One region of the Streptomyces sp. JH34 genome, then DNA from elsewhere that is predicted to be linked to it. Evidence: riboswitches for the same ligand, from Rfam matches in the RefSeq annotation. Region 1 holds a riboswitch; each other region holds the start of a gene.

What was found. A riboswitch is a leader RNA that binds a small molecule or an ion and turns the genes downstream of it on or off. The one in region 1 is predicted to bind cobalamin.
Region 2: another riboswitch for cobalamin. It lies ahead of cobN (cobaltochelatase subunit CobN); the one in region 1 lies ahead of LWJ43_RS30915 (ABC transporter substrate-binding protein).
Region 3: another riboswitch for cobalamin. It lies ahead of LWJ43_RS02715 (energy-coupling factor ABC transporter permease); the one in region 1 lies ahead of LWJ43_RS30915 (ABC transporter substrate-binding protein).

Annotation. Positions count from the first base shown of each region.
Region 1 is NZ_JAJSOO010000001.1:6,885,595-6,892,815, forward strand. It holds gene LWJ43_RS30900 (carbohydrate kinase family protein) at 1-170, shown strand, start outside; gene LWJ43_RS30905 (acyl-CoA dehydrogenase family protein) at 219-2,063, shown strand; gene LWJ43_RS30910 (hypothetical protein) at 2,060-2,230, shown strand; cobalamin riboswitch at 2,314-2,500, shown strand; gene LWJ43_RS30915 (ABC transporter substrate-binding protein) at 2,532-3,605, shown strand; gene LWJ43_RS30920 (FecCD family ABC transporter permease) at 3,602-4,687, shown strand; gene LWJ43_RS30925 (ABC transporter ATP-binding protein) at 4,684-5,529, shown strand; gene LWJ43_RS30930 (PRC and DUF2382 domain-containing protein) at 5,592-6,590, opposite strand; gene LWJ43_RS30935 (adenosylcobinamide amidohydrolase) at 6,833-7,221, shown strand, end outside.
Region 2 is NZ_JAJSOO010000001.1:3,515,935-3,523,155, forward strand. It holds gene cobN (cobaltochelatase subunit CobN) at 1-2,171, opposite strand, end outside; cobalamin riboswitch at 2,236-2,384, opposite strand; gene cobG (precorrin-3B synthase) at 2,493-3,794, shown strand; gene LWJ43_RS15615 (precorrin-8X methylmutase) at 3,869-4,495, shown strand; gene cobJ (precorrin-3B C(17)-methyltransferase) at 4,492-6,015, shown strand; gene LWJ43_RS15625 (alpha-1,2-mannosidase) at 6,221-7,221, opposite strand, start outside.
Region 3 is NZ_JAJSOO010000001.1:558,364-565,584, forward strand. It holds gene LWJ43_RS02695 (hypothetical protein) at 1-21, shown strand, start outside; gene LWJ43_RS02700 (DUF7489 domain-containing protein) at 135-449, opposite strand; gene LWJ43_RS02705 (SCO0607 family lipoprotein) at 583-843, shown strand; gene LWJ43_RS02710 (universal stress protein) at 996-1,919, shown strand; cobalamin riboswitch at 1,968-2,151, shown strand; gene LWJ43_RS02715 (energy-coupling factor ABC transporter permease) at 2,182-2,892, shown strand; gene LWJ43_RS02720 (energy-coupling factor ABC transporter substrate-binding protein) at 2,889-3,257, shown strand; gene cbiQ (cobalt ECF transporter T component CbiQ) at 3,264-4,013, shown strand; gene LWJ43_RS02730 (energy-coupling factor ABC transporter ATP-binding protein) at 4,010-4,879, shown strand; gene LWJ43_RS02735 (hypothetical protein) at 5,660-5,782, shown strand; gene LWJ43_RS02740 (SulP family inorganic anion transporter) at 6,078-7,221, shown strand, end outside.

The DNA of each region.
Region 1 (7,221 bases):
GAACGGAGGGCCGCGCGGGACTGCGTTCCCTGGACACCACCCTCCTGGGCGACGTGCTGCGCCGTGCCGTGGCCTCGGCCGCGGTGACCGTCGCACGGGCCGGGGCCCTGCCTCCCGACCGGGAGGAGCTGGCCGCCGCCCTGGCGGGCGGGTCCGGCCCTGACCGGTAGGCGCGGGCCCAGGGTGTCCTCGCCCGTGCCCCGGTCGTTCACTTCGTTATGACCGTGACCCTTACCGACACCGTCCCACCGTCCACGACCGACCTGCTGACCGGCGTCCTCCTCGGTCCGGAGTTCCGCCGCGAGCACGGCTTCTGGCAGCGGCTGATCAGCACAGAACCGTTCCGCCGCCCCGCCGGCGGAACGCCCGAGGAGCGGCTGGAACTCGCCTACGCACGGTTGCGGATCCTCAATAGCGCCCTCGACAGCGGAGCACGGCTCGCCGCCGACCTCCGGGCGCTGGCCGCCCTGCACGCCTGGCTCGGTCCGGTGGATCCCGCCCTGACCACCGTGGCGGGCATCCACTACAACCTCTTCCTCGGCAGCCTCCTCGATCACGAGAGCGTCGGCAGCCGCGACCTGTCGGACTATCTGACGATGCGGCGCATCGGCACCTTCCTCTGTACGGAGGTGGCACACGGCAACAACGCCGCGGCCATGGAGACCACCGCGACGTACGACCGCGAACGGGACGGCTTCGTCCTGCACACCCCGAACGCGGGCGCGCAGAAGTTCATGCCCAACACCAGCCCCGCGGGCGGAGCCAAGACCGGTCTGGTCGCGGCGCGACTGGTGGCCGACGGCGCGGACCACGGGGTGCGCCTCTTCCTCGTGCCGCTCACCGACGACGAACAGGCGCTCCCGGGCGTCCGGGTGCGACGGCTCCCCGCCCGCATGGGCAGCCCCGTGGACCACTGCCTGACCTCGTTCGACCGGCTGTTCGTGGCGCGGGACGCCCTGCTGGGCTCCGGCGAGGACGGCGACGTCCAGGGGGAGTTCAGGACGGAGCCGGGAGACAGGCGCCGGCGTTTCCTGACCTCGATCGGGCGGGTCACCCCCGGCCGGATCTCCATGAGCGCCTGCGCGGCCGGCTCGGCCCGCGCGACCCTCGCGGTGGCCGTGCGCTACGGCGGCCACCGGCTGATCTCCGGCAGCCGCGGCGCGCCGCCCGTGCCGGTCAACGCCCACCGGACCCACCACGGGCCGCTCGCCTCGGCCATGGCCACCGTCTTCGCCATGACCCTGCTGTACCGCAGGGCACAGGAACGCTGGGAGGCCTGCACGGACGACGAGGGCCGGGCCGAGGCCGGGACGCTCGTCGACGTCGCCAAGGCGTGGATCACGTGGCGGGCCCGTGACGTCATCGTCCAGAGCCGTGAACGCTGCGGCGCGCAGGCACTCCTCGAGAACAACGGCATGACCGAACTCGTCACCGGAGTGGAGGGTGCCATCACGGCGGAGGGCGACAACATCGCCCTGTACACCAAGGCGGCCGCCGACATGCTCTTCGCCGCCGGGCCCGGCCGTGCGGACGACCGGGCCGCGCACACCGGCGACCTCGCCGACCCGCGCTTCCTCGGCGCACTCCTCGCCTCGGTCCAGGACATCTGGTTCGCCCGGGCCAGGGAGCGGGTGCTGCGGGCGGCGGACGCCGACGCGCTCGGACGCTGGAACGTCGCATCGGGCCCCGCGCTGCGCGGGGTCGAGGCCTATGCGTACCGGCAGGCCGCCGAGGCGTACGCCGAGGCCCGCGCCGCTCTGCCCGAAGGGGCCGCGAAGGACCGGCTGGGGGAACTGGAGCGCCTGTTCGCCGTCGAGTGGGTGGCTCGCAACAGCGGGGACCTGATGGCCGCCGGTCTCCTGAGCGGCGATCAGACCGAGACCCTGGCGCGGGACGCCGAGGAACTGATCACGGCCGTCGCCGCTCACGCCCCTCAGCTCGCCGACTCCTTCGCCCTGCCCGAGGCGCTGCTCGCCGACTGGCCGATCGCCGGCCCCGGCTACGCCGACGCCTACGACGACCCCGAGGGCCCCTGGAACACCGCCGCGACGGACGCCCGGTGAGCGCCCCGCGCAAGGAGCAGGTGATGTGCGGCGGGCTCGGCGAGCGCCTGGAGATCCTGGGTCTGCGTGCCGTGCTGCTGGCCTACTGGGGCACCACGTCCGTGCTCGCCCGTCGGTGCGGGAAGACGCAGAGCGGCGGCGGCGAATCGGTTCACCCCATGCGCTGACCCGCCCGACGGCCGTCGCCGGTACGGAGGGGAGCGGCTGCCCGACGACCGGCGACGGCCCCGAAGTCCGGCGACACGCCGCGTGATAGCTTGCAGACGCCAGTCACACTCCACGTGGAGTCAGGGAATCCGGTGTGAATCCGGAACTGACGCGCAGCGGTGAGGGGGACGGGCGGGGCCACTGCCACTGGAACACCCTCGGGTGCACCGGGAAGGCGCTCCGTCCGGACGAACCCGAGTCCGAAGACCTGCTGGCACCCGCTTCCGCACCGGGAGCGGAACACCGTACCGGGCTCCGCGCATGAGCCCAGAGACGCCGAGGGACCTTGTGCCGCCCATAGCTAGCACCGCATACCGAACCGCCCTGCTCATCACCGCACTTGTCCTCCTGACCTCCTGCGGCGGGGGTGGGAGCGCGTCCGACGGCGCCGCGCGGGAGGGCTCCGCCGACGGCTTCCCCGTGACGCTGGAGAACTGCGGTCGCACGGTGACCGTCGACGCGCCGCCGCGGCACGCCGTCTCCCTCGACCAGGGATCGACGGAGATCCTGCTCTCCCTGGGCCTCGCCGACCGGCTCGCCGGCAGCGCGACCTGGACGGACCCGGTGATGAAGGGGCTGGAGAAGGACGAGGCCGGGGTGCCCCGCATCGCGGAGAGCCGGCCCTCCTCCGAGAAGGTCCTCGCCGAGGAACCCGACTTCGTCAGCGCGTCGTTCGAGTCCACCCTAGGCAAGGGCGGTGTGGCGTCCCGGGACCAGTTCGAGGAGCTGGGCGTACCGACGTACCTCTCACCCACGGACTGCGCGGGCAAGGACAACACCGGCAGCAGCGACGGCTCCCGCACCGCACCACTGACCATGGACGGCGTCTACGGCGAAGTGCGTGACCTGGCCGAGGTGTTCGGAGTCCCGGAACGGGGCGAGAAGCTGGTCGGGAGTCTCCAGGAAAGGATCGCGGAGGCGACCGCGGACGTCGACGCGTCCGGCACCACCCTGCTCTACTGGTTCGCCAACGCCGAGGCCCCCTATCTGGCGGGCTGCTGCGGAGCCCCCGGCATCATCACCGAGGAGCTCGGCGCGAAGAACGTCTTCGACGACACCCACGAGGAATGGCCCCAGATCAACTGGGAGACCGTCGCCGACCGCGATCCGGACGTGCTGGTGATCGGCGACCTGACCCGCAGGTCGCAGACGGCCGAGAGCGCCGAGAAGAAGATCGCCTTCCTGGAGTCCAACCCCGCCACGAAGAATCTGGACGCCGTCCGGCACAAGCGGTACGTCCTGCTCAGCGGCCAGGCCATGAACCCGACCGTCCGGACCGTGGAGGGCGTCGAGCGTGTCGCGGCGGGGCTGCGCTCGTTCGGACTCGCGAGGTGACGGGGACCGCACCCGACCCTGACACGGATACGCGGCTGTCCCCTCCGGCGCGGACGCCCTCCGGGGCACGGATCCTGCGCGAAGGTGCCCTGTGGAGTGCCGGGATCGCCCTGCTTCTCCTGTCCGTGGCGGTCGCCGTCACGATCGGCCCCGCCCGCGTCTCCGTCCCGGACGTCTGGTCCGCGGTGGGCTCGCACCTCGGCCTGGGTGAGGGGCGGCTGACCCCGATACGGGACGGCATCATCTGGAACCTGCGCATGCCCCGCACCCTGCTCGCAGCGGTCTGCGGGGCCGGGCTCGCGGTGTGCGGCACCGTGATGCAGTCGCTGCTGCGCAACCCGCTCGCCGACCCCTTCGTCCTCGGCGTGTCCTCGGGGGCGTCCACCGGGGCGGTCGTGGTCGTCGTCCTGGGCGTCGGCGGGGGAGCGGTGTCGGTCTCGGGCGGCGCCTTCGTCGGCGCCCTGTGCTCGTTCGCCCTCGTGCTGCTGCTGAGTCACACACTCGGCGGATCCACCGACCGGGTCGTGCTCTCCGGGGTCGCGGCCATGCAGCTCTTCTCCGCGCTCACCTCGTTCGTCGTGATGACCGCCGCCGACGCCGAACAGACCAGGGGAGTGCTCTTCTGGCTGCTCGGCTCGCTGAGCGGGGTCGGCTGGACCGACGTGTGGACGTGCTCCGCCGTGCTGGCCGTGACCCTGGTCATCTGCCTCGGTCATGCCCGTACCCTCGACGCCTTCGCCTTCGGCCAGGACGCCGCGGCCGCCCTCGGCGTGCACGTGGCCCGCACCCGGATCGTGCTGCTCTGCGCGACCGCCCTGCTGACCGCCGCCCTCGTCAGCTCGGCGGGCGCGATCGGGTTCGTCGGCCTCGTCCTGCCGCACGCCGCCCGGGCGCTGACCGGTTCGGGGCACCGGAGACTGCTCCCGGTGACCGCGCTCGCCGGCGCCGTGTTCCTGGTCTGGGTCGACACGCTGGCCAGGACCGTCCTCGACCCGCAGGAGGTCCCGGTCGGGGTGGTCACCTCCCTCATCGGTGTGCCCGTGTTCGTCCTGATCCTCCACCGCACCCGGAGAAGCGCATGACACCCGGCGAGCACGGGACAGGCACCCCGGGCGACGGCCTGCGGGCCGCCCGGATCACCCGGGAGGCCGGCGGGCGGATCGTCCTCGACGGGGTGAGCATCGCGCCGCCGCCCGGCGCCACGGTCGGGCTCCTGGGACCGAATGGCTCCGGCAAGACCACGCTGCTGCGCGTGATGGCCGGCGTGCTCGCACCCGGCGCGGGCGTCGTGACCCTCGACGGCCGCACGCTCGCCGAGACCGGCCGGAGGGCGGTGGCCCGCCGCGTGGCCGTCGTCGAGCAGCACGCGGTGACCCAGGTCGACCTGAGCGTCCTGGACGTCGTCCGGCTCGGCCGCATCCCGCACCGCCGCGCCTGGTCCGCGTCCGGCCCCGAGGACGAGGAGGCCGTACGCGAGGCCCTCGCGCGCACCGGACTCGCCGACCGGGCCGCGCAGTCCTGGCACACCCTGTCCGGCGGTGAGCGCCAGCGGGTCCAGATCGCCCGCGCCCTCGCCCAGCAGCCGAGGGAACTCCTGCTGGACGAACCCACCAACCACCTGGACATCCAGCACCAGCTGGAGCTCCTGTCCCTGGTCGCCGCGCTGCCCGTGACGGCGGTGGTCGCGCTGCACGACCTCAACCTGGCCGCGATGTTCTGCGACCGGGTCACGGTCATGAAGGAGGGCCGGGTGGTGGCCGGCGGAACGCCCTCGGAGGTGATCACCGAGGAACTCATCGCCGACGTCTACCGGGTGCGCGCGGTGGTCACTCCGGAGGGGCCGGACGGGCGCCCTTCCGTGCGGTTCCTCCCGGGGAGAGCGGTCCACGCACGCTACGGGAGCGACGAGAGGGCGGGCCCGTGAACCACCCGGGTCCGCCCCTCGCTGGTGTCGCGCGGCCTTTCGCCGCCGTGTGAGGGGTCAGGTCAGCGACGACGTCCCTGGCCGTACTCGCCGCCCATGTCCTTGTCGCTGCCCATGTCCTTGCCGTCCGCGTAGTCGATCTTCTCCTTGCGGAGCTCCGCGGACACTTCCTTCTGTTCCGTGACCTTGCTGGTTTCGAGACGGACCCGCTCCACGGGGACCGCCTCCTTGCGGACGGTGGCTCGTTCGGCGTGCAGGGTGACTTCGACGTCCTGTTCGCCGAGTTCGCTCCGCCCCTTCACGGCTCCCTTCTCGCCGGGCTGCAGGGGCTCGCGCACCACGCGCACCTCCTCGTGGGACACCGGCACGGTCCGGGTGACGTTCTCCGTCACGACGTACTTGTGCAGGCGTGCCCTCCCGCTCTCGTACTCCTCCGTACCTACCTGGAGCTGCTCCTCGGACCGGACCATCTCCTCCCGGCCGGTGCCGGCGGCGGACCGTTCGGCTCCGGCACCCGCGAGCGGGCGCGACGTGGACGAGGTCTCCGTGTCCCGGTGCCTGCCCATACCGGCGCCGGTGGTGCCCGTGCCGGCGGTGGTGCCGGTGTCCTTCGCGTGTCCGGTGCGGGCGGTACCGGCCGCACCGGCCGCCCCGGCCGCACCCGCGGCACCCATGGTTCCCGTTCCGGTCCCGGACGTCGTGCGCGCGTCACCGCCCGCTCCGGCGTTGCCGGTGCCCTTCCTGGTCATCCCGTAGTGCCGGTAGAGCTCCTGTTCCTCCGATACGGAGAGGTGCGCGTCGGCATCGACCCGGGGAGCGTCCTTGACCTTCTCCTTCGGGTGCGAGACGTGCAGGTCGGAGCCCACCCGGCGGGCTCCCGCAAGCGGCACGAAGCTCTCCTTCATGCCGAACATGCCGGTCTTGACCGTGATCCAGTCGGGCTTGCCGGTGTCGTCGTCGACGTACACCCGCCCCACTGTGCCGACCTTCTCCCCGTCACTGTCGTAGACGGTCAGACCGTCGAGTTCTCCGGAATCCGTGAAACCGTCAGCGGCTCCCATGGCCGATTCCTCCTCGCCCGGGCGCGTCCTGCGGTTGGATCCAGCAGGGGAGGCGCGTCCGGCTTCCATCGCGCCTCACCCGGTTGGACACTGCAACTTCCCGGCCGGTGCCGCGAGCGGCCCGGGGCGGCGGGGAGGGGCGGTTGCCCGGTTCCACGGGGCTGTCGGACCGCCACATGCGTTAGGCCATTCGGGTGAGCACTCTCCCGGGTGCGCCGGAGGTGCGGCTTCGGCCCGACCGTATGATCGACGCGCCGCCGCCGATCTCCGGCGGGCCTGTCAGGGGGTGTGTGGTGGAAACCGTGGGCACCCGTCCGCCCCGGCGGCGCGGCGAGCTGTCGGCCCGGCACGAGGACGGCCTCGGACTGCACCACCTGGTCTGGCGGCTGGGGCCGGGCTGGCGGGTGTGCAGCAGCGCCGTGCTCGGCGGCGGGATCGGGCCGCGCGCCTGGATCCTGAACGCGCAGGTGCCCGGCGGCTATCCGCGACTCGACCCCGGCCGCCACCTCGCTGAGATCGCGGCGGCCGAAGCGCTCGACGGACCGGGAGCCGGGCTGATGACCGCGGCCGACGTCACGGCGTACACCACGGCCGACGACGGCGGGGTGACGGCGACCGTCACCAGCGGCCT
Region 2 (7,221 bases), 3.4 Mb from region 1:
TTCTCCTCGGTCTCGTCCGCCGCGGTGCGGGTCGCCGCCGACTCGTCCAGGCCAAGTGCCTCGCGCAGGCCCGGCAGCGAGGCCGTGCCGCCCCAGATCTGCCGGGCGCGCAGGACCGCGAGGACCAGGTTGACGCGGTCCTTGCCGGCCGGGGCACTACCCAGGACGTGCAGGCCGTCGCGGATCTGGACGTCCTTGATCTCACAGAGCCAGCCGTCGAGATGCATGATGAACTCGTCGAAGCCCTCGTCCTCGGGCCGGTCCTCCAGGCCCAGGTCGTGGTCGAGCTTCGCCGCCTGGATGAGGGTCCAGATCTGGGCGCGTACCGCCGGGAGCTTCGCCGGGTCCATCGCGGCGATCTGGGCGTGCTCGTCCAGGAGTTGTTCGAGGCGGGCGATGTCGCCGTAGCTGTCGGCGCGGGCCATCGGCGGCACGAGGTGGTCCACGAGGGTGGCGTGCACCCGGCGCTTGGCCTGGGTGCCCTCGCCCGGGTCGTTCACCAGGAACGGGTAGACCAGCGGCAGGTCCCCCAGTGCGGCGTCGGGGCCGCAGGCTGCGGAGAGGCCTGCGTTCTTGCCGGGCAGCCACTCCAGATTGCCGTGCTTGCCGAGGTGGATCATCGCGTCCGCGCCGAAGCCGTTGTCGTCGGCGGACGCGGCGATCCAGCGGTACGCGGCCAGGTAGTGGTGCGAGGGCGGCAGGTCAGGGTCGTGGTAGATCGCGATCGGGTTCTCGCCGAAGCCGCGCGGCGGCTGGATGAGGATGAGCAGGTTGCCGCGGCGCAGGGCCGCGAGCACGATGTCGCCCTCGGGGTTGCGGGACCGGTCGACGAACATCTCGCCGGGCGCCGGGCCCCAGTGCTCCTCCACGGCCTCGCGCAGTTCGGCGGGCAGCGTGGCGAACCAGCGGCGGTAGTCGGCCGCGGGGATCCTGACCGGGTTGCGGGCCAGCTGCTCCTCGGTGAGCCACTCCTGGTCGTGGCCGCCGGCCTCGATGAGCGCGTAGATCAGCTCGTCGCCGTCGCCGGAGACCAGGCCGGGGATCTCCTCCTCGGGGCCGAAGTCGTAGCCCTCCTCGCGGAGCCTGCGCAGCAGGGCGACGGCGCTGGCGGGGGTGTCGAGGCCGACCGCGTTGCCGATGCGGGAGTGCTTGGTCGGGTAGGCCGACAGGACCAGCGCGATCCGCTTCTCGGCCGCCGGGATGTGGCGGAGCCGCGCGTGGCGTACGGCGATCCCGGCGACCCTGGCGGCGCGCTCGGTGTCGGCGACGTACGCGGGCAGACCGTCCTCGTCGATCTCCTTGAAGGAGAACGGCACGGTGATCAGACGCCCGTCGAACTCCGGCACCGCGATCTGGGTGGCCGCGTCGAGCGGGGAGACACCCTCGTCGTTCTCCTCCCAGGCGGCACGCGGGCTGGTGAGGCAGAGCGCCTGGAGGACCGGGACGTCGAGGCCGGTGAGGGCGCCCGCGTCCCAGGACTCGTCGTCCCCGCCGGCCGACGCGGTCGCGGGCTTGGTGCCACCGGCCGCGAGGACGGTGGTCACTATGGCGTCCGCTGCACGGAGTTCGTCGATGAGTTCCGGTTCGGGCGACCGGAGCGAGGCGACGTACAGCGGGAGGGGGCGGGCGCCCGCGTCCTCCACGGCCGCGCAGAGCGCCTCGATGAACGCGGTGTTCCCGCTCATGTGGTGGGCGCGGTAGTAGAGCACCGCGACGGTCGGGCCGGTGACGTCACGGGCGGTCCGCTCCAGCGGGCCCCACGCGGGGGCCGGGGCGGGCGGCTCGAAGCCGTGGCCGGTGAGCAGCACGGTGTCGGAGAGGAAGCGGGCCAGCTGCTCCAGGTTGGCGGGTCCGCCGTGCGCGAGGTAGGCATGCGCCTCCGCCGCGATGCCGATGGGCACGGTCGACGCGGCCATCAGCTGGGCGTCGGGGGCCTGTTCACCTGTCAGCACGACGACGGGCCTGCCGGTGGCCAGCACCTGGTCCAGCCCCTCCTGCCAGGCACGGACACCGCCGAGGAGGCGTACGACGACGAGGTCGGCCTCCTCCAGCAGCTGCGGGAGGTCGTCGAGGGCGAGCCGGGAGGGGTTGGCGTAGCGGTAGCTGACCGGTCCCTGCGCGGCACGGGCGCTCAGCAGGTCGGTGTCGGACGTCGACAGGAGCAGGATCATGCGGCGTCAGCCCTCCTCGGGGTGTCCACGCCCCGGGCAGTGTCGGATCAGCTGCTCGGGCGGGACCGAGAGCCTGGGAAAGGGAGTTCCTGACTCGCACGGCCGGTGGGCCGGGCTCACAGTGGCGGGACCGCGCCGGAATCTCACCGGGCTTCCTCCCAAGTCGCCGTACGGCGATGGCGGACCGAACGGACCGCCGCTAGGCATAGTAGGCGGGAGGAGGGGGGTCCTGACCAGACGGCCCCCGCCCGGGCCCCGGACAGGGGGCCGGTGTCCCGTAGGTCACAGTGACCGTAGGGGTGCGTCACGGTCACGGTCGGTATGCTCGCCGCCATGTCCGCCTCCCCCCTTCCGCCCCGTTCTCCGGGCGACGCGTGTGCCCGGAGCAGCGGTGACGCCTGCCCCGGCGCGCTGCGTCTGCACCGGGCGGACGACGGTGCGCTGGCGCGGATCCGCATACCCGGCGGGGTGCTGACGCCCCGCCAGGCAGATGCGCTGGGACAGGCCGCCGAGCGCCTCGGTGACGGTGAGCTGCATCTCACCTCCCGCGGAAACGTGCAGCTGCGCGGGCTCGCGCCGGACTGCGGTGCCGAGCTGGCCGGGCTTCTGCACGAGGCCGGACTGCTCCCCTCCGAACGTCATGAACGCGTGCGCAACGTCGTCGCGTCCCCGCTCTCCGGGCTCGACGGCCTCGGGTCCGTCGACGTCGGACCGTGGCTGACCGGCCTCGACCGTCTGCTGTGCGGAAGCGCGGGCGCGACGGCGCTCTCCGGACGTTTCCTGTTCGCCCTCGACGACGGCCGCGGCGATGTGGACGCCCTCGGAGCCGACCTCACCCTGCTGGGCCAGGACGACGGCGACGCCCTGCTGCGCGTCGGGCACGTCGACGAGGTACTCCGCCTCCCCGCCGCCGAGGGCCCCCGCGCCGCGCTGACCGCCGCCGAGGCCTTCCTCGACTCCGCCCGGGAGACCGGCGCCTGGCGGGTGAAGGACCTGCCGGACGCAGCCGCCGCCGCGCTGCCCGCCGAGGTCCTCCGCCGGCTGCGGCGGACGGGGACCACCGTCACGACGGGCCGCCGACCCCGCCCCCTCGAAGCCCTGCCCCCGGCCCACGGGCCGGTTCCGGGCAGCCACCGCGAGGCCGCCCTGTCCGTCGGTGTGCCGCTGGGCCGGCTGGTACCGGCCCAGTGGCGGCTGCTGTCGGGCGCCGGGGAACTGCGCCTCACCCCGTGGCGCGGAATCGTCGTCACCGGCATCGGCCCCGGCCGGGCGGACAGCATGTCGGCCCGCCTCGCCGACGCCGGCCTGATCACCGGGCCCGGCTCCCCGTGGGCCGGGGTAGGCGCCTGCATCGGCCGGCCCGGCTGCGCGAAATCGCTGGCCGACGTGCGGACCGAGGCGGGGGCCGCCGTCGGACCTGCCGGACGGCTCCCTGTGTACTGGTCCGGGTGCGAACGCCGCTGCGGCCATCCGCACGGGGAGTGGATCGACGTGGTCGCCACCCCGGGCGGACACCGGATCTCCCACGTCCGGGGGGACCTGGCCACCGCGACGGCGACGGTACGGGACGACCCGGCGGCGCTGGCAGCGGCCGTGGCGACGGCCCGGGGCGCACGCACCTGACCACCACGCATGACCCCCTGTCCGGCCCCCTCTCCGACCTGTTCGGCGGGGAAGACGAAGAAAGCGACAGCACTGTGCACCAGTACGAGAAGGACGGACCGGCGATCTACCGCCAGTCCTTCGCCACCATCCGCGCGGAGGCGGATCTGGCAGGGCTGCCCGCCGACGTGAGCCAGGTCGCCGTCCGCATGATCCACGCCTGCGGCATGGTCGACCTCGTACGCGATCTCGCCTTCTCGCCGAACGTGGTGGCCGACGCCCGCGCGGCCCTGCGCTCCGGCGCACCGATCCTGTGCGACGTGGCCATGGTCGCCAGCGGCGTCACCCGCAAGCGGCTGCCCGCGGACAACGAGGTGATCTGCACCCTCTCCGACCCGGCCGTCCCCGGGCTGGCCGCAGAGCTGGGCACCACCCGCAGCGCGGCCGCCCTGGAGCTGTGGCGGGACCGGATGGAGGGCGCGGTCGTCGCCGTCGGCAACGCGCCCACCGCCCTCTTCCGGCTGCTGGAGATGATCGAGGAGGGCGCCCCGCGCCCCGCCGCCGTCATCGGAGTGCCCGTCGGTTTCATCGGGGCCGCCGAGTCCAAGGAGGCCCTGGCCTCCCACCCGTCCGGGCTGGAGCACCTCGTCGTACGGGGCAGGCGTGGGGGCAGCGCCATAGCCGCCGCCGCCCTCAACGCGATCGCCAGCGAGGAGGAGTGAGCGTGCCCGAGCAGCAGCGCGCAGGCGGCACGGGCCGGCTGTACGGCGTCGGGCTCGGCCCCGGCGACCCGGCCCTGATGACGGTGCGGGCGGTGCAGATCATCGGCGAGGCCGATGTCGTCGCGTACCACTCCGCCCGGCACGGCCGTTCCATCGCCCGCTCGATCGCGGCGCAGTACATCCGCGCCGACCACATCGAGGAGGCGCTGGTCTACCCCGTCACGACGGAGGCCACGGACCACCCCGGCGGCTACCGCGGCGCGCTGGACGAGTTCTACGCCGAGGCCGCGGCCCGCCTCGCGGTCCACCTCGACGCGGGACGCACCGTCGCCGTGCTGGCCGAGGGCGACCCGCTCTTCTACGGCTCGTACCAGCACATGCACAAGCGGCTCGCGGACCGTTACGACACCGAGGTCATCCCGGGCGTCACTTCGGTCAGCGCCGCCGCCGCCCGTCTCGGCACGCCGCTCGTCGAGGCCGAGGAGGTGCTGACGATCCTTCCCGGCACCCTGCCGGAGGAGGAACTGACCGCGCGTCTGGCGGCCACGGACTCCGCCGTGGTGATGAAGCTGGGCCGGACGTTCCCCGCCGTGCGCCGCGCGTTCGAGGCGTCGGGGCGGCTCCCCGAGGCGCGGTACGTCGAGCGCGCCACCATGGCCGGCGAACGGACCGGCGACCTCGCCGACACCGACGCGGACTCCGTGCCGTACTTCGCCGTCGCCGTGCTGCCGAGCCGGATCGACGCGCCCCGCCCCGAGCGGAGCCCCGGTACCGGCGAGGTCGTCGTGGTCGGCACCGGGCCGGCCGGACCGCTGTGGCTGACGCCCGAGACCCGTGGGGCGCTGGCCGCAGCCGACGACGTGGTCGGCTACACGACGTACCTGGACCGGGTGCCCGTCCGTCCCGGCCAGCGGCGCCACGGGTCCGACAACAAGGTGGAGTCCGAGCGCGCGGAATTCGCCCTCGACCTGGCGCGCCGCGGACACCGTGTCGCCGTGGTGTCCGGAGGCGACCCCGGGGTCTTCGCGATGGCCACCGCGGTCCTGGAAGTGGCCTCGCAGGACGCGTACGCGGACGTCGCCGTGCGGGTGCTGCCCGGGGTGACCGCGGCCAACGCCGCCGCGGCCAGGGCCGGTGCGCCACTGGGTCACGACTACGCCACCATCTCGCTCTCGGACCGGCTCAAGCCCTGGGAGGTCGTCGCCGGCCGGCTGCGCGCGGCGGCCACGGCCGACCTCGTCATGGCGCTGTACAACCCCGGTTCACGCAGCCGGACATGGCAGGTCGGCAAGGCCCGCGACCTGCTGCTGGAGCACCGCTCCCCGGACACGCCCGTGGTGCTCGGCCGTGACGTCGGAGGCCCGGCGGAGAGCGTGCGCACGGTGCGGCTGGGCGACCTGGACCCGGCCGAGGTGGACATGCGGACGATCCTCATCGTCGGCTCCTCGCAGACCCGGTGGGTGCACCGGGGTGGGGGCCGGCAGATCGTCTGGACGCCACGCCGCTACCCGGAGGACTGACGCCGCCGGGACCGGGGCGGGCCGAGGTCTGGGGCCGGTCCGGGGTCGGTTCCACGGCCGGTCCCAGCTCCGGGTCCCGAGGCCCGAGCCCGGCCCCGGCCCCTGCCCCGTCTTCGGTCCCGAGGCCGGTCCCGAGGCGCGAGCTCGGCCCCGAGGCCCGAGGCCGGTCCCGAGGCCCGAGGCCCGAGGCCGGCCGGCGTCCGGATCAGCGTTCCCGGACCTGTTCGGCCAGCTTGCCGATGGACCGGGCCGCCTCGGCCAGACTGCGGGCCGCCCGCTCCAGCTCCACGGCGAGACGCGCCGTCCGCTCGCCCGCCGCGACGTCGTCCTGGACGGCGACGGCCGTGCCCCGGTATCCGATGGGGCCCTCGTTGTGGCGCTGGTAGTAACCGCTGAAGTGGTCCGAGGCGAACCCCGCGAACCGCACACCGGAGAGCTGTATCTCGCCCGCGCCCCCGTTGCCGGTGATGTCGAGGCGGTAGCGGGAGTAGGACGCCGGGGCCGCGCCGATCCCGAAACTCCTGCTCTCGAAGCGCCTGTCGAAGCCCTGCCCGGTCCGGGAGTCCAGCTCGGTCCAGTGGACGCCGTCCTGCGAGCCGGACAGGGTCCAGTCCCGGGGATCGCGGTCGGGGAAGTCGTTGGCGGATATCAGGGTGTAGCCGGTGAGGGCGGTGGGCCGGCCGAAGGCGAATTCCACGGTCGCCTCGCACTCACCCGCCAGCCACTTCTTCCGGGAGTCCCGCAGCAGATTCTCCGCGACCTCCCCGGCCTCCTCGAACTCGTCGCTGACCTCGGCGACGGTCGCCTCCTCGGTGACGTCCTGTGCCGCTCCGGGAAGCCTGTCGGCGATGCTCAGCGCGGCCGTACCGGAGTTGCCCCGCTGATCACGCCAGGTCACCCGCTCCACGGGTCCGGAGCCGTCCTCCACCAGAAGCCTCAGCTCTCCGGAAGAGTGCCAGGCACCGCCCCAGCCCTCCTCGGTGAGGAAACGGTGTACACGGAGGCCCTCGGTCCCCTCCGGGAACGGTCCACGCCCTGTGACGCGGCCGCGGAACTCGGCGAGTGTGCCGTCGGCGGCGCGGTGATGGCCGTGGAAGTCGGACATGTTCGACTGGAAGCTGATCGCCGATTCCGCACCGTCCTGACCGCGCCAGCCCAACTGGGCGGGCAGCGACCGCTCGCCCCGGTCAACGTGGAACAGCAGCC
Region 3 (7,221 bases), 6.3 Mb from region 1:
AAGTCGCAGGGCTACGACTGAGCCCGCACCGCCCGGCTTCGTCCGACGGCAGCTCCCTCGGGGCCGCCGGGGCGGGTGTGGAGCGCGTAGGTGGCAAAGGCGTGCCGGACGGTGCGGCAGAGCTGTTCGCTCCGTTACTCCGACCGCTCCGACCGCTCCGACCGCTCCGGCCAGCGCCTACCCCACTCCTTGACCACCCGGTCGCCGACGGCGAGCGACCGGTACGTCCGGCCGTTCACCTCGATGCTGAGCTCCCGCCCCTCGTCGGTGCGGATGTGCATCATGTAGCGGCCCGTCGGGCCGTAGGTACCGGTCGAACTGCTCACCCCCCGGCCGGTGACCTCCCCGGAGTAGGCGTCCTTGCTCTCGCGCGACCCGTGCGCGGCGATCATCGCCAGGACCAGGGCGAGCGGGCCGAAGGAGAGGAGCAGGACAACGGTGTTCGACATGTGCGACCCCCCGCATCGACGACGGCACAGGCCATCCACGGCAGCGTACCGGTCTTGTGGGCACCCGCCCAGAAGGCATATCGGAAAGGGCTGTTCGGCCCCGGTCCGGCGTCAGGGCTGACTCATAACCGGCCTGGTCGCGGTGACAGCACTCGCGGGCTGTGCCGGCGTCGAGTACCGGGAGGACATGTGCAGCGACGGTGAATACCCCGTCCTGTCCGTGGGCGGAACCGGCTCCGCCTGTGTCCCGGACGCGGAGGAGCCGTCCTCGGGATTCGCGCGGTATCCGGAGGGCAAGGTGCCGCAGCAGGTCGACGACAAGTGGGACGTGTACTGGGACACCCACACGCTCGACGAGGACGGGACCGTCGTCGACGCTCCGGAACCGGGCTGACCCGGGAAAGCCTGCCCCCCGGAAGCCAGGAGGCCGCTCCGCCGCCTCCGTCCCCGCGAAAACGCCCTGGTGGCCCGTGCGTGCGCTGGCCGCACACCGTACCGCGGTGACAGCATGGAAGAGGCGGACAAGGAACAGCGTCAGGAGCAGCCATGGCTACCCGCCCGTCCGATGCCACGCAGAATCCGAGGACGGTCGTGGGTGTGGACGGCTCGGAACACGCCAGGACCGCCATGCTCTGGGGCGCGGCGGACGCCGCGAGGCATCGTCGACGTCTGCTGCTCGTGCACGCCGCCGACCTCGACCGCCTGGACCGGTTCGCGTCGTTCGAGACGTCCGAACATCTGCGGGACAACGGCAACGCCGTCCTGACGACGGCGGCGGAGGAGATACGCGAGCGGTTCCCCGAACTCGACGTCGACGTCAAGCTGAGCCGCAGGAAGCCGGTTCCCGCTCTCCACGCGTCCGTGAGGCCCGGCAGCACGATCGTCGTCGGCAGCAGGGGGTCCGGCGGATTCGGTCCTCTGCTGCTGGGCTCGACGGGCCTGGAGGTCGTCGTCGGCAGTCCCGCGCCCGTCGTGGTCGTCCGCGGGGAGTTCGAGCGCGAGGACGCTCCGGTCACGGCCGCCGTGCGGGACGAGCACGACGCCCGGTGGCTGGTCCGTGCCGGACAGGAGGCACAGGCCCGCAACAGCCCCCTCCGGCTCGTGAGCGTGCGCGGCCTGCTCGCACGCTTCGGTGGGACGGCGCGGGACGAGGCCGGGGGGTCCGCGGACCCCGACGAGCGGCTCCTGGCCGACCTGGCGTCCCGGATCCATGAGAGCGCGCCCGGTCTCGCCGTACGCACCGAGGTGGTCGCGGCCCGCTCCGCGGCGTCCGCGCTCGTCGACGCCAGCCGGCACGCGGGTCTCCTGGTCATGGGAAGCCATGAGCGGCGCGGCGCCTCCGTACTGGGACTGGGCCACGTCGTGCACGCCCTCCTGCACCACTCCCGGTGTCCGGTCCAGATCGTGCCGTACCGGCATGACGAGGAGAGGGGCGTCGTGGAGGAAGGGCTCAGGGACGACGAGGGCTGAGGCCGGCAACCGCGAGCGGGCCCGCTTGTCATGTTCACCCACGTGGGACTACTGTCGCCACGCCTTGGTGAACGGGAAATCCGGTGTGATGCCGGTGCGGCCCTCGCCACTGTGATCGGGAAGTCCGGCTCCGGCCCTCACGGGCAGCCACTGGGTCCTTGTGACCCGGGAAGGCGGAGTTCGGGCGGTGTCACCCGTAAGCCAGGAGACCGGCCAAGGCACTTCAACCATCCACGAGGTGCTGGAGAGGGTCTGCTGAGTCATGCACATCGCCGAGGGTTTTCTGCCTCCGGCGCACGCGATCGCCTGGGGTGTCGCGTCCGCGCCGTTCGTCGTCCACGGAGTCCGGTCACTCACGCGTGAGGTCAGGGACAACCCTGAGAGCACGCTGCTCCTGGGGGCCTCCGGGGCCTTCACGTTCGTTCTCTCCGCATTGAAGATCCCTTCGGTGACGGGAAGTTGCTCCCATCCCACGGGTACGGGACTCGGGGCCATCCTGTTCCGTCCGCCGATCATGGCGGTCCTGGGCACGATCACCCTGCTGTTCCAGGCCCTGTTGCTGGCCCACGGCGGTCTGACCACGCTCGGAGCCAACGTCTTCTCGATGGCGATCGTCGGCCCCTGGGCCGGATACGCGGTCTTCAGACTGCTGCGCCGGTACGACGTGCCGGTGATGGTGGCGGTGTTCTCCGGCGCGTTCGTCGCCGACCTGTCCACCTACTGCGTCACCAGCGTGCAGTTGGCACTCGCCTTCCCGGACCCGAGCAGCGGGGTCCTCGGCGCGCTCGGCAAGTTCGGCTCCATCTTCGCGGTCACCCAGATCCCGCTCGCCGTGAGTGAGGGGCTCCTGACCGTGCTGGTGATGCGGCTTCTCGTGCAGTCCAGCAAGGGAGACCTGACCCGGCTCGGCGTGTTCCTCGCCGGTAGGCGGGCCCGCACGGAGAAGGCCGAGACCGAGGCGGTGGCCCGATGAACAAGGACACGAAGATCAACGCTCTTCTCCTGACCGTGGTGGCCGCGCTGGCCGTCCTGCCGCTGGCCCTGGGGCTCGGCGACGGCGAGGAGGAACCGTTCACGGGCGCCGACGCCCAGGCCGAGACGGCGATCACCGAGATCGATCCCGATTACGAACCCTGGTTCTCGCCGCTGTACGAACCGCCGTCCGGCGAGATCGAGTCGGCCCTGTTCGCCCTTCAGGCCGCGCTCGGCGCCGGCGTCCTCGCCTACTACTTCGGCCTGCGGCGCGGGCGACGTCAGGGCGAACTCCGCGCGACGGCGGAGCAGGAGAGAGGTGGCACCGGGGGCGGTGCCGGGGAGTCGACGGCCCGGAGGACCTGAGCGAACATGCTGCCGATCGACGCGGCGGCGCACAGCAGTCGCTGGCGCCGCCGCCATCCCCTGGACAAGGCCTCACTCGGTCTTGGGTTCACGGTGCTGGCCGTCTCGCTGCCGCCCTGGCCCGGGGCCGCCCTGGTCCTCGTCACCGCTCTGGCCGTGCTGCTGGGGCCGGCGGGCGTGACCGCCCGTCACCTGTGGCGGGCGTACCGGGTTCCTCTGGGTTTCTGCGTCACCGGGGCCGCCACGCTCCTCGTACGGGTCGGCGGGCCGGACGGGTTGCTCGCTCTCGACCCCGGTGGGCCCGTACGCGCAGGTGAGCTGCTGCTCCGTACCTCAGCCGCGTCCCTCGGGGTCCTGCTGTTCGCCTTCACCACCCCGATGTCCGATCTGTTGCCCCGCCTGGTCGGGGCGGGGGTGCCCGCGCCGGTGGTGGACGTCGCCCTGGTGACGTACCGCATGAGCTTCCTCCTCCTCGATTCGGTGCGCCGGATCCGGGAGGCGCAGGCGGCCCGGCTCGGCCACACCACCCGGGCCGCGACCTGGCGCTCCCTGGCGGGGCTCGGAGCGACCGCGTTCGTCAGGGCGTTCGACCGTGCGGCTCGGCTCCAGACGGGGCTTGCGGGGCGCGGTTACGACGGGACCCTGCGCGTCCTGGTGCCCGAGGCCCGCGTCTCCGTCCGGTTCGTGGCGCTGAGCGTCCTCCTGCTCGCGGCCCTCACCGTCCTGACCTTCGCCCTGGAAAGGCCGCTGTCATGAGCGAATCCGTGCTGCTCGCCCTGCGGGGCGCGTCCTTCGCGTACGAGGACGGTCCCGCCGTGCTCAGCGGCCTCGACTTCGAGGCACGTGAAGGGCGTGCGCTCGCCCTCCTCGGCCGCAACGGCAGCGGGAAGACCACACTGATGCGCCTCCTCAGTGGCGGACTGCGTCCCCGTGAGGGGCGGTTGACGGTCGAGGGCCGTCCCGTCACCTACGACCGGAAGGGGCTGACCCGGCTGCGCACCACCGTCCAGCTGGTGGTGCAGGATCCGGACGACCAGTTGTTCGCCGCGTCCGTCTCCCAGGACGTGTCGTTCGGACCGCTGAACCTCGGTCTGCCCGACGCCGAGGTACGCGCCCGGGTGGACGAGGCACTCGCCGCCCTCGACATCACCGCTCTGGCGGACCGGCCCACCCATCTGCTCTCCTACGGGCAGCGGAAGCGGACCGCCATCGCGGGTGCGGTCGCCATGCGGCCCCGCGTGCTGATCCTCGACGAGCCGACCGCGGGGCTCGATCCGGACGGTCAGGAGCGACTTCTCGACACGCTCGACGCCCTCCGCTCGGGCGGGACCACCGTCATGATGGCCACCCACGACGTCGATCTCGCCCTGCGCTGGGCCGACGACGCCGCGCTCCTCTCCCCGGCCGGCGTCCGGGCCGGGCCCGCGCCCGCGATGCTGGCGCGCACGGATCTCCTGCGGGAGTCGGGGCTGCGTCTGCCATGGGGTGTGGCGACCGCTGAACTACTGCGTGCGCATGGCCTGTTGGGGGCTTCGGCTGCCGGCCCGCGCACCGCCGAGCAGCTCGCTGCGGACTTCGCCGCGCCGGTCACCGCCGAGGGGGCCGACGGCCGGCACCGCTGACGGCCTTTTCGCCGGAAGTCCGGGAGCCCGCTCCGGCCCTGCCGGCGCGGGCTCCCCGCACCGCGACGCGAGCCGGGCACAGGCCGGCGGCCTTCAGGTCGCGCGCGGGCGGTTCGCACAGTACGTACGGTTCGGCGAAGGAAGTGCCGTTCGCCTCGAAAGGCGACCCCCTGGGACTCACGAGGACCGGGATACCTGAGCGATACCCGCGAGCGGCCCGATCGGCTAAACCTCGGACACCTTTCCACCGGGTTAACTCCCGTCGACGAGCCGAACCGATGTACGAATATGACCGTCGTCCGCAACCGGCATATGCAATAGCCACCCAGTCCCGGATGATCTCAAATAGTGAGAACCGAACGTGAGGCACATCCCCAGGCCACAGGGGGTCAGCAACTGATTCAGCTCGTTCGGCATCGACTTTCGGACTCTTCACATGGGATTAACTCGATAAGCACTCCGGCCTGTTAGCGTCTTTGAGGAACAGTGAAGTCCAGCAGGAGGTGACGGGTGCGCGTAGCGGCAGTGCGGTTCGTACTCGCGTTCCTGATGAGCTTCCTATTGGCCCCGTACTCCGGAACAGCTTCCGCGGACACACACCCGGCCGCTCCGGGAATTCGGGCCGACGGCCTTCCGGTCGCCGCCGCCGGAGAGACACATGTCGCCCACGGCACCTGTGGCACAGCTGATCGCGGAAGTGAACCGAACGGCCTTCTGCGCCACCGCGACCGGCATCGTTCCGCGACGGGTCCCGCCCCCGAGGCCCCGCCGCGTTCCGTCGTGGCACAGGACGCCGACGGCCCGCTCGCCCCGGCGTACTTCGCCGCGATGGGCAACGCGCTGCACACCTCGAGATCCTCCGGCGCGCACTCCTCCCCCGCCCTTCAGGTGTTCCGCTGCTGAGCTGACCCGGCACCCGGCGTACCCGCCCCTCCCGCCCGCACTTCGCGGGCCTCGTCTCCCGCCCGCACTCCACGGGCCCCGCCGACGAGGGGTCGTGCCGACGTGCCCTCCGGGCCCCCAGTTCTCGTACGCGTAACGACGCGCCGGTCTCCGGCGCGCCAGGAGGAATCACTGGCATGCATTCCGTCTTCGAACACCACGCGGTGGAAGTACTGCACATCAGCGACAGCGCCGTCTGGGCACCCCCGCCCGGCGACGTACGCTCCGCCCCCTTCCGCACGGGATGAGGGCCGCCATGGACCGCGTCCGCACGTTCCCGTACCTGCGGCAGGACTTCGCCGCGTCACTCGTCGTCTTCCTGGTCGCGCTGCCCCTGTGCGTGGGCGTCGCCGTCGCGTCGGGCGTCCCGGCCGAACTGGGGCTGATCACCGGCATCGTGGGCGGAATCGTCACCGGCCTGATGCGGGGCAGCAGCCTCCAGGTCTCGGGGCCGGCCGCCGGTCTCACCGTGCTCGTCTTCGAGGCGGTCCAGTCCTTCGGTCTCCCCGCACTCGGGGTGATCGTGCTGGCGGCGGGGCTGCTGCAACTGGCCATGGGTGCCCTGCGGCTGGGCCGCTGGTTCCGGGCCATCTCCGTCTCCGTCGTCGAGGGCATGCTCGCCGGCATCGGACTCGTCCTCATCGCGGGGCAGCTCTACGCGGCGGCCGGCGTCGACGCGCCGCTCTCCGGTACGGGCAAGGTGGCCGGCATCCCGGGGCTGCTGGCCGACGCCGTGTCGAGTCCGTCGGCTCTCGCCTCACTCGCGCTCGGCGCCTCGACCATAGCTCTGGTGGTGGGGTGGAGCAGGATGCCCGAGCGGGTGCGCGCCGTCCCGGGCGCTCTCGCCGCGGTCGTGCTGGCCACCCTCGCCACCCTGGCGTTCGACCTGCCGCTCGAGACGGTCCGGGTCCAGGGGCTGCTCGACGCCGTCCAGACTCCCGCGCTGTCCGAGTTCGGCGGGCTGTTGAGCCTGAGCCTGCTGGGGACCGTGGCGGCCTTCACCCTGATCGCCTCCGCGGAGAGCCTCTTCAGCGCGGCCGCGGTCGACCGGCTGCACGACGGACCACGCACCGAGTACGACAAGGAGCTGATGGCGCAGGGCACGGGCAACACGGTCTGCGGTCTTCTCGGCGCGCTGCCGATGACCGCGGTCATCGTCCGCAGCTCGGCCAACGTCCAGGCGGGCGCGCGGACCCGGGCCTCCCGGGTGCTGCACGGTGTGTGGCTGCTCCTGTTCGCGGCGCTGCTCCCGTCCGCGCTGGCCCTCATCCCGCTGCCCGCCCTCGCCGGCATCCTCATCCACGCCGGGTGGAAGCTGATCCCGCTGCGCTCGCTGGTTCCCCTGTGGCGTGAGCACCGCGGCGAGGCGGTGATCCTGGTCGTCACGGCCGTGGCGATCG